DNA from 2 places in the Roseburia yibonii genome. Region 1 is predicted to be linked to the other one. Evidence: predicted binding sites of a transcription regulator. Region 1 holds the regulator's gene; the other holds the start of a gene.
What was found. The regulator Rex, encoded in region 1, represses fermentation and respiration genes when NADH is low (regulators of the CRP and FNR family bind a similar motif). The targets are predictions, from matches to a motif close to ATTGTTAANTANTTAACAAT.

Region 2: H8Z76_RS08380 (acetyl-CoA C-acetyltransferase) is a predicted target of Rex. The motif match lies at 2,937-2,956, and genes of this name have one in related genera.

The regions. Positions count from the first base shown of each region.
Region 1 is NZ_JACOQH010000002.1:319,563-325,071, forward strand. Features, by position in the region: gene H8Z76_RS04385 (NAD(P)H-hydrate dehydratase) at 1-1,029, opposite strand, end outside; gene H8Z76_RS04390 (hypothetical protein) at 1,082-1,723, opposite strand; gene H8Z76_RS04395 (redox-sensing transcriptional repressor Rex) at 1,745-2,386, opposite strand; gene abc-f (ribosomal protection-like ABC-F family protein) at 2,489-4,411, opposite strand; gene H8Z76_RS04405 (NADP-dependent isocitrate dehydrogenase) at 4,443-5,509, opposite strand, start outside.
Region 2 is NZ_JACOQH010000005.1:96,662-102,170, reverse strand. Features, by position in the region: gene carB (carbamoyl-phosphate synthase large subunit) at 1-56, shown strand, start outside; gene H8Z76_RS08390 (HD-GYP domain-containing protein) at 145-1,341, opposite strand; gene H8Z76_RS08385 (cell wall hydrolase) at 1,490-2,713, shown strand; gene H8Z76_RS08380 (acetyl-CoA C-acetyltransferase) at 3,004-4,188, shown strand; gene H8Z76_RS08375 (3-hydroxyacyl-CoA dehydrogenase family protein) at 4,306-5,178, shown strand; gene H8Z76_RS08370 (acyl-CoA dehydrogenase) at 5,206-5,509, shown strand, end outside.

The sequences.
Region 1 (5,509 bases):
CATAACGATCGGGACGGCAGCCACCTCAAGCACGGTCTTTACCATTTCCCGTGCCACGGTATCTGTCCCGATCCCGGGGCCGATCGCAACCACATCTGCCCATTTCACAGACGTTATCAGTTCATTCCGGTCAAGCTTCTTTCCCGCATAGGTGGAAAGGATTGCCTCCGGGACTTTGGTAAGCAGTGCCGTGCGGTTTTCCTCCGCGGTAACTACTTTGACCAGTCCGCAGCCCGACGCATACGCCGCCGCAGACGCGAAGACCGCCGCTCCTCCCATATCCGAGGATCCTGCAATCAGAAGCACCTTTCCATAACTTCCTTTATTGGATCTGTTTTCGCGTTTCGGAAGATTCTTTAAATCCTCTTTTTCCAGTGCGAAATAAGAGGGCTTTTTCTCTAACCAGCTCTTTTTTGTGATCCCGATATCACATACAAAAAGCTTTCCGGTATAGTCTGCTCCCGGATATAACAGCTGCCCTAACTTTTTAAACGCGAATGTGACCGTCATATCCGCTTTCACGGCGCAGCCAAGTACCGCTCCATTGTCCGCAGAGATCCCGGACGCAATGTCCACCGCGACAACCGGCACATTTTTTTCATTTATCTTCCGGATCAGATCTGCCGTCTTTCCCTCGATCTGTCTCGAAAGCCCGATCCCGAAGATTGCGTCAACGATCAGTGTATCCGCAGCTTCTTCCCATTCCGTCAGTATCGGGACTCCATAGTTTTCTGCTATGGCAAGCTGGTTTTTCATGCCATCCGAATATGCGTGTGACGCGTCTGCAAGCAGGATACGCGTCGAAACGCCCTGTTCATACAGAATGCGCGCAACGGCTACTCCGTCGCCGCCATTATTTCCGGTCCCGCATACCACAAGCACCTGTGTCGTGTCATACCCCTGCTGTCTGATCTTTTTCACAACCGCAAGCGCCGCCCGCTCCATCAGCACGTCAGATGACATCTTATAAAATTCAATCGTATTTTTGTCGCAGTTTTTCATTTCCCGCGCGTTTACAAGGTATTCCATCCTGTCACCTCTTTAAAAAACGCCCCGCCCTCCGGCGAAGCGTCTCCATCGATCATTCTTTTTCTTCCGGGTCATCGTCAAAATCTCCCCCCGGACTGTGGTATTTCAGATCAAAGATATCGATCACGTCCGCACCGAAGATATCATGCATATACGCATAAAGCTGCCGGTTCATGATCTCCCTGTTCTGCTTGATCACGACATTCTTTTTGATCTCCCGCCTTGTTCTTGCAAGCCAGTCTGACAAAAATTTGATCTGCTCCGCATTGCTTTTCATCTCGCGGTAACAATAATCCATCGTCTCCAACATCAGGGTACGGTTCAGTTCGTCTATTTTTTCAGGGATCTCGTCCAGCTCCTTTTCGCAGGCCGCAATCTTTCCGTTGATCTCATCGATCAGCCTGCGATCCTCCTCCAGTCGTTTTGCCGATACCGTATCTCCCTGATTTTCTTCCGTTCCCTTCATATTCAAAACGATATTGTCCATCAGCGTATTTTTTAATTTTTTCAGATCCTGATATTTCTGATTTGCCCGCGCCTGTTTCGTCAACAGCCCCTTGATCTTATCCTCAAGCCTCTGTACCCGGATAGGTTTTCCGTTTCGTTCAAACAACTGATGCCACTTCTGATCCAGGGTAAGTAACGGCACTTTTTTGCCGGACAATGCTTCTTTAAATTCTTTTTTGTCCCCCATATATCTTTTGCACCTTATGTTTTATTCTTTCGTATGACTCTTTACAATGTTATAAGACAACTGCATCAGGCTATCGGAGAGATGTACATTCTCTACTACAACATTCTCATCCAGCACCTGAAGATCCACATGCGCGAAGTTCCATATTGCATGGATGCCAAGGCTGACTACCAGATCCGCCACCGAATCCGCAGCCTCTTTCGGCATGGTAAGCGTCGCAATATCCACCTTGTGATCTTTCACAAAATCTGCCAGTTCATCTAACATACGCACTTCGATCCCACGGACCAGCGTGCCCTTTAATGCCGGGTTTACGTCAAACAGTCCGATGATCACAAAACCGAGTTTTTCAAATTTTACATAATTTGCCAGTGCCTGACCCAGATTTCCGGCACCGATCACAATGATATTGTGTTTTTCATTCAATCCCAGTATCTTTCCGATTTCTTCGTAAAGATATTTCACGTTATAGCCATAGCCCTGCTGTCCAAAACCGCCAAAATTGTTCAGATCCTGCCGGATCTGGGAAGCGGTGACCTGCATCCTGGAACTCAACTCATTGGAAGAAATACGTTCCACGCCTTCATCGAGCAGTTCTCCCAAATATCTGTAATATCGCGGCATTCTGCGAATTACTGCCTGTGAAATCTCTTTTCCCACGATAGTACCCCCTGACTGGTCATTCCATTGATGTACTTATTATATGTTTTTCCGGTCGGACTGTCAATGTGTCAAAAATTTAACGACAATTTTTTCACAATTTGTTTATCCGAGCTCTGAGGACAATGTCTCCCATTGCTCGTACAGTTCATCCAAAGCCTCCTGCTCCTTTGCGCGCAGGCTGCCAAGTTCATTTAATTTTGCCGAATTGGTTGCGATTGCCGGATCTGCCAGCTTCTCATCGATCTCTGCGATTGCCTGTTCTTTTGCTTCAATGTCCGCCTCTACTTTTTTGATTGCATTTTCCTGTTTGCGGATCCTTGCCTGCTCTTTTTTCTGCTGTTCCCAGTCCATTTTCACGGCACTTGTTTTTTCCGGCACACGCGCTTCCGCCTGCCCGGCAGTTACATGGAACGCCGTCTGTTCCTCACGCTTTTCCAGATAGTAATCGTAATTTCCAATGTAATTGATCACTGTTTTTCCCGTAAGATCCAGGACACGCGTTGCGGTCTGATTGATAAAATAACGGTCATGCGATACGAAAAACACGGTTCCGGTATATTGATTCAGTGCAGATTCCAGAATCTCCTTTGATGTGATATCCAGATGGTTGGTCGGCTCATCGAGGATCAGGAAATTGGCTTCCGAGAGCATCAGCTTCGCAAGGGACACCCGTCCGCGTTCTCCACCGCTCAGGTCACCGATCCGCTTAAACACATCATCCCCGGTAAAAAGGAAAGCGGCAAGGACATTGCGGATCTGCGTATTGTTCAGATACGGATAATCATCCGAGATCTCCTCCACCAGTGTCTTTTCCATATGAAGGACATGGTGCTCCTGATCGTAATAGCCGATGTGAACATTGGTTCCAAGCCGTACTTCTCCGCCATCCGGCGCGATCAGACCGTTTATGATCTTTAACATCGTCGTCTTTCCGGTTCCGTTATTGCCGATCAGCGCCACACGCTCTCCGCGCTTGATTTCAAAATCGATTCCGGAAAACAGGTAATTGCCGTCAAACTGCTTTGCCAGTCCTTCCACTTTCATCACGTCATTTCCACTTACGATATTCGGCTCTAATGTAATGTGGATATCCGTGTTGTCTTCGACCGGTTTTTCCAGGCGTTCCATCTTATCGAGCATTTTTTCACGGCTTTCCGCCCGCTTGATGGATTTTTCACGGTTGAAGGATTTTAATTTTGTGATCACTTCTTCCTGATGTTTGATCTCACGCTGCTGATTGTAATACTGCCGCAGCAGTGCCTCTCTGGCGCTTTTCTTTTTTACGGCGTAGTCGGAATAATTTCCAAGGAAGACCGAAACCCGGTGCTGGAACACCTCGATCACCTTTGTCACGACCCGGTCAAGGAAATACCGGTCATGCGATACGATGATGACTGCCCCTTTATAATTCATCAGATAGGTTTCCAGCCATGCGATTGAATTCATATCCAGGTGGTTGGTCGGCTCATCGAGGAGAATGATATCCGGTTTTGTCACCAAAAGACGTCCCAAAGCGACTCTGGTCTTCTGTCCGCCGGAAAGTTCCGACATTTTCTTGTCAAAATCTTCCTCTCCAAAGCCGAGTCCCTTTAAGACGCCCGTTACTTCACTTTTATACGCATAGCCTTCCTGCAGTTCAAATTCATGGTTCAGTTTATTATAATCGGCAAGCAGTTTTTCCATCTCATCCGCGTCACAGCCATTCATGGCATCTTCCATCGCCCGCAGGCGTTTTTCCATCTCGATCACCGGCTGTTTGACGGAAAGCACTTCCTCGTAGATCGTTTTGTCCGAATCCTGTTCCTGATGCTGTGCCAGATAACCGATCGTCTTTCCCTTCGCAACCGTCACCGTTCCCTCATCCGCATCGATCTCCTGCATGATGATCTTTAACATGGTTGATTTTCCGGCGCCGTTGATCCCGACGATCGCCGCCTTTTCATTTTCCTCGATATGAAAAGACGCGTTTTTTATTATTTCGTCTGTCCCAAAGGATTTACTGATATTCTGACAGGCTAAGATCATAATTTCCTCCTAAAAGGGACATCCCTTCCAGTTAGGAAAGGGATGCCTCTAATGTTTCTCTTATTGCTTTAATAAAATTCTCGCTGTTTAATACGGTCGGATCCTGCAATGAGGTGATCAGTGCCAGATCCTTTGTCATTTTACCAGATTCAATGGTGGTAAGGCAAGCCTTTTCCAGTTTATCTGCAAAATTCACAAGTTCCGGGATCTGATCCAATTCTCCGCGCTTTCTGAGTGCTCCACTCCATGCAAAAATGGTGGCAACGGAGTTTGTGGATGTTTCCTCACCTTTTAAATGTTTGTAATAATGACGCTGAACCGTTCCGTGTGCCGCTTCATATTCATAGTAGCCCTGCGGGGAAACCAGTACGGAAGTCATCATGGCAAGTGAGCCGCACGCGGAGGAGATCATATCGCTCATGACATCTCCGTCATAGTTCTTGCAAGCCCAGATAAATCCCCCCTCTGATTTCATAACACGGGCAACCGCGTCATCGATCAGTGTATAGAAATACTCAATTCCAGCCTCATCAAATTTGGCTTTAAACTCTTTTTCAAAAACATCCGCGAAAATATCCTTAAACGTATGATCGTATTTTTTAGAGATAGTATCTTTGGTTGCAAACCACAGATCCTGTTTGGTATCGAGCGCGTACTTAAAGCAGCTTCTTGCAAAGCTCTCGATCGAGCCGTCTAAGTTATGCTGACCCTGGATCACGCCCGGTCCTTTAAATTCATGGATGGTCTCTCTTGTCACGGTTCCATCTTCCGCAGTAAACACCAGTTCCGCAACACCTGCACCCGGCACTTTCATTTCCACGTTTTTATATACATCACCATACGCATGTCTCGCGATCGTGATCGGCTTTTTCCAGTTCTTTACACACGGCTCAATGCCTTTTACCTGAATCGGAGCGCGAAATACGGTTCCGTCAAGGATGGCACGGATCGTTCCGTTCGGGCTCTTCCACATTTCTTTTAAGTTATATTCGGTCATACGCGCCGCATTCGGTGTGATGGTCGCACATTTTACCGCAACGCCGTATTTCTTTGTGGCATTGGCTGAATCCACGGTGACCTGATCGTTTGTCTCGTTTC
Region 2 (5,509 bases), on a different contig from region 1:
AAGATACGCTGACACTGGTCGATATCGCAAAGGTAAAAGACCAGGGCAGCAACTAAAAATAAATAAAATCGGGGCTCGTAAAAGCCCCGGTCATCAATAAAAAAACACCCGGACCGTGAGACCCGGGTGTTTTTGATATAAGATTTATGACTGACCGTGCGCTTTCTCACGGAGCATTTTTCTGCGTTTCTTTTTGCGGAAGCGTTCTGCGGTAGCTTTAAGCGGTTCGTCCGCGATAAACTGTTTTAAAGTATCCTCGTCCATGACGATACGGTTGTCCATGGTCTTCATGACATCACGGATCTGGAAAGGACTGCGGGAACCGGTCGCATTCAGATCATACAGTGAATTGTCGGAGAACAGAAGCAGCAGCGGATGAGAAAAATCACCCTTGGAATCGTCGATGACCAGAGCCTTTTTGCCGTTGGTGAGATCGACACAGCTTCCCGGAGGAAGGATGTGGATGCTCTCGGCAAGCGCTTTTACAACATCCTGGTCATAGGCTTCTGTCTGTCCTGCGATCGTGCGGATCGCTTGAAATTCAGAAACCGGATCGCCGTTTAAGTGCATGGCGGTCATACGGTCAAACGCATCCGCAACCTGCAAGATCTTGGTGCCGTCGAGCCATGCGATGCGCGCGTCACCGGCGAGACTGTTAAGATTCGGGTGGATATCATAGCGCACCATCTGTGAGATGTATGCCAGGGCTTTGTCCGGAAACACAAAGGAGGAGGACAGGCTGTTCAAAAGCTCATACGCGGAAAGGCGGTGAGACTGGATCAGCTTGATATCCTCAGCAGAAAGATCGTCTCCTTTATCGAGGATCTCCTGCGGAACAAAAATATATCCATAATCATAAAGCAGTGCCGCGGTTACCAGCGAACGCTGAATGGCAGCGGAAGCTCCGAGTGTATGGGAGATCATGGCCGCGAGGATCGCGACGCTGATCGAGTGCTTGTATACAAAATCTCCCGAACTGCGGATATTCTGCGTGAAATTCAGTTTGTGATCCAAGGAACCGTAATCACGGATGATGGATTCTACGAGAAGATCGAGCGTCTTTGGCGGCTTTTCGTTCTTTAACAGATTCACGTTGTTGCGAAGCTGGAACATTGCGATGGTCTGGAAACGCTCAAAATCCAGTTCTTCCTTGGAAAGCGGCGGAAGCGGTTCTGCCGGTTCCAGAATATAAACGCCGATCAGCATGAAATTCTGGATGTTGTTGATAACCTGGACGCTGAGCCTTGTGTCCCTCTCATAGAGAAGAACGCCGTTTTTGTTATAGATCGGTTTCGCAAGGCGCATACCGGGTCTTAGATCTTTGCTTTCTACAAATTGCATAATAAATACCCTCCCTGATCTGTATATTGCGTAAAAGTAGTATATGGTATTTTCCATTTATGTAAAGAATTTTAGCATATTGAAACCTGAAATACAATAATGTATAATCTGTTTCAGATATAATTTCCAAAAGCAGAGAGGAGAACCGATGCACGGATTCCTTTTAAATACGAAAAGATTAAAAAGAATGGCGGTGTGTGTGTTAAGTGCGGCACTGCTTATCTCACTCCCGGTTTACGCGGGGGCAAAGAGCAAAAAAACAGATACGCAGCAGAAACTGGAAGACACGCAAAACCAGATCAACAGTTTAAATGAACAGATGCAGGACGCGCAGAGCCAGATCGACAGCTTAAACGCGCAGAAAAGCGAGATGGAAGAAAAACTTGGCGGCTTGAACCAGCAGCTCTCGGACATCAGCACATCCTTAGAACAGATCGAGACCGATATCGCAAATAAAAATCAGGAGATCGAGGACACCAAAGCAGCGCTCACCGAGGCGGGACAGCGGGCGGACCGGCAGTATCAGGATATGAAGCTGCGCATCCAGTTCATGTATGAGAACGGGGACGACACCTTCATGCAGCTTCTGTTTGAGTCGGATTCCTTCTCGGATTTTCTGAATAAGGCGGATTATGTGGAAGAGATCACGGCGTATGACAGACAGATGCTCGATTCCTACCGGCAGACCCAGGCAGACATCGCGGCGCAGGAGACACAGTTGGAGGCAGAGCAGGCAGAGCTTGTCGCCTTAGAGCAGCAGATGAGCGACAAACAGGGCGAGCTGTCTACGGTCATCGCGGATACGCAGACCAGCATCTCGCAGTATGCCGCCAATATCTCCGACCAGCAGAGCGTTGCGGATGATCTGCAAAGACAGATCGAGGAACAGCAGGCTTACGAGCAGCAGCTTGAGATACAAAAGGCGCGGGAAGATGCGGCAAGGCTGGCAGAGATCAAGCGGCAGGAGGAAGAACTCGCGGCGGCAAAGGCGGCAGCGGCAAATTCCGGAACTGCCAGCGCACCGGTGAGCGTGGCGGCTGGAGATCAGGCACTGCTTGCGGCGTTAATATACTGTGAAGCGGGCGGAGAGAGCTATGAAGGCCAGCTTGCGGTAGGCAGCGTGGTCATGAACCGCGTGCGCAGCCAGGCATACCCGAATTCCGTTTCGGGCGTCATCTATCAGGGCGGACAGTTTTCGCCGGTGGCAAGCGGACGTCTGGCAACGGTGCTCGGATCCGGGCTTACGTCGGCATCCTGCAGCCAGGCGGCGCAGGAGGTCTTAAACGGCAACATTACAAACGGCTATCTGCATTTCAGACAGAATAACGGAGTCATCGAGGGAAGCGTGATCGGAAACCACGTCTTTTATTAATGAAACGCGGACAAAAAAAGATAAGAGGGGCTTATTTGTGACACAATGTACAAAAAGTCCTTCTTTTTTTTGACTTATTCGAAAGAAATTAAATAGAATGAACAAAAACAGCGGAAAGCGTAGAAAAAAATATTTTATACCTTGCAAAGGGGAAAAATATATGCTATTCTAAACATGTAAAAAAGAGCCAGAAAATCAGGCGTTTTTATTTTTTTTTCAAAAGATTGTTAAAAAATTAACATCTATATTTTCAAATCTTGAACAAACAAAGAAGAAAAGGAGACGAGACAATGGCAAAGAAAGTTGTTTTAGCAGGCGCTTGCCGTACGGCAATCGGAAAAATGGGTGGAGCATTAAGCAATACTCCGGCACCGGAATTAGGAGCAATCGTAATTAAGGAAGCATTAAACAGAGCCGGCGTAAAACCGGAAATGGTTGATGAAGTATTAATGGGATGTGTTATCCAGGCTGCACAGGGACAGAACGTTGCACGTCAGGCATCCATCAAAGCAGGTTTACCGATCGAAGTTCCGGCAGTTACCTTAAACGTAGTCTGCGGTTCCGGTTTAAAATGTGTAAACGAAGCAGCAGCTCAGATCCTTGCAGGTCAGGCTGATATCGTTGTTGCCGGTGGTATGGAAAATATGTCCATGGCTCCGTATGCTATGACAAAAGCTCGTTTTGGTTATCGTATGAACAATGCAACGATCATCGATACCATGGTAAATGATGCACTTACTGATGCATTCAATCACTATCATATGATGATCACAGCAGAAAACGTATGTGATAAATATGGAATTACCCGTGAAGAACTGGATGAGTTCTCAGCAAACAGCCAGCAGAAATGCGAAAAAGCGATCGCTGAAGGCAAGTTTGACGATGAGATCGTTCCGGTACCGGTTAAAGTTAAGAAAGAAACAGTTATGTTCGCAAAGGATGAAGGACCTCGTGCTGGTACAACAAAAGAGTCCCTGTCCAAATTAAAATGCTGCTCAGGCAAAGAAGGCGGACTGGTTACAGCTGGTAACGCTTCCGGTATCAACGACGGCGCTGCAGCAATCGTTGTTATGAGCGAAGAAAAAGCAAAAGAACTCGGTGTTACTCCGATGGCTACATGGGTTGCAGGCGCTCTTGGCGGTGTTGAACCTGAAATCATGGGTGTTGGCCCGGTTGCTTCTACAAGAAAAGTATTAGAAAGAACAGGTCTTTCTATCGACGATATGGACCTGATCGAAGCAAACGAAGCATTCGCTGCTCAGTCTATCGCAGTAGCAAGAGATCTGAAATTCGATATGTCTAAAGTAAACGTAAACGGTGGTGCGATCGCACTTGGACATCCGGTTGGAGCATCTGGATGCCGTATCCTTGTTACTTTATTACATGAAATGCAGAAGAGAGATGCGAAGAGAGGTCTTGCAACACTGTGCATCGGTGGTGGAATGGGCTGCTCTACAATCGTAGAAAGAGACTAATTTTCTCAAAAAAGAAATAAACGATTTACCCGGGAAGTATTTACTGCTTCCCGGATATTGTGTTAAAATAACACTGGAATTATTTAAAAAATTCTAATCTCACAAGGAGGATATATCATGAAAGTAGGTATTATTGGTGCAGGAACCATGGGACAGGGTATTGCAAAAGCATTTGCCCAGGTGGAAGGCTATGAAGTAGCTCTTTGCGATATCAAGCAGGAGTGGGCAGACGCTGGAAAAGAAAAAATCAAAAAAGGCTATGCCAGACTGGTAGAAAAAGGAAAAATGACCCAGGAAGCAGTAGACGCGATCGTTGCAAAGATCACTCCAGGTTTAAAAGAAAATCTGTGTGCAGACTGCGATCTTATCGTAGAAGCTGCATTTGAAAATATGGAAGTTAAGAAGACAACGTTTAGCGAATTAGACAAGATCGCAAAACCGGAATGCATTTTCGCTTCCAACACATCCAGTCTTTCTATCACAGAGATCGGAAACGGACTTACCCGTCCGATGATCGGAATGCACTTCTTCAACCCGGCAGACCGTATGAAACTTGTTGAAGTTATCGCAGGTGTAAATACTCCGGCTGAGACTGTTGAAGCAATCAAGAAGATCGCCGTAGAAATCGGAAAGACTCCGGTACAGGTAAACGAAGCAGCTGGTTTTGTTGTAAACCGTATCTTAATCCCGATGATCAACGAAGCAGCTTTCATCAAGATGGAAGGTGTTTCTGATGTTGCTGGTATCGATGCAGCTATGAAACTCGGCGCAAATCATCCGATGGGACCTCTTGAATTAGGTGATTTTATCGGTCTTGATATCTGCCTTGCAATCATGGATGTACTTTACAATGAAACAGGCGACAGCAAATATCGTGCTTGCCCGCTGATCCGTAAGATGGTTCGTGGCGGAAACCTTGGTGTTAAGAGTGGAAAAGGTTTCTATGTATACAATGCAGACCGTACCAAGACAGCGATCGACGCACAGTAATATTAAATTAATGGAGGAAGTTAAATCATGGATTTCAGTTTAGACAAAAAACATGAAATGGCAAGATCCTTATTCAGAGATTTTGCTGAAAATGAAGTAAAACCTCTGGCTCAGGAAGTAGATGAGACAGAAGTATTCCCGCAGGGAACAGTTGATAAAATGGCAAAATACGGATTCATGGGAATCCCGGTGCCGAAGGAATACGGTGGACAGGGCTGTGATCCTCTTACATATGCTATGTGTGTAGAAGAGTTATCCAAAGTATGCGGTACTACTGGTGTTATCGTATCCGCGCATACTTCTCTTTGCATCGATCCGATCATGACTTATG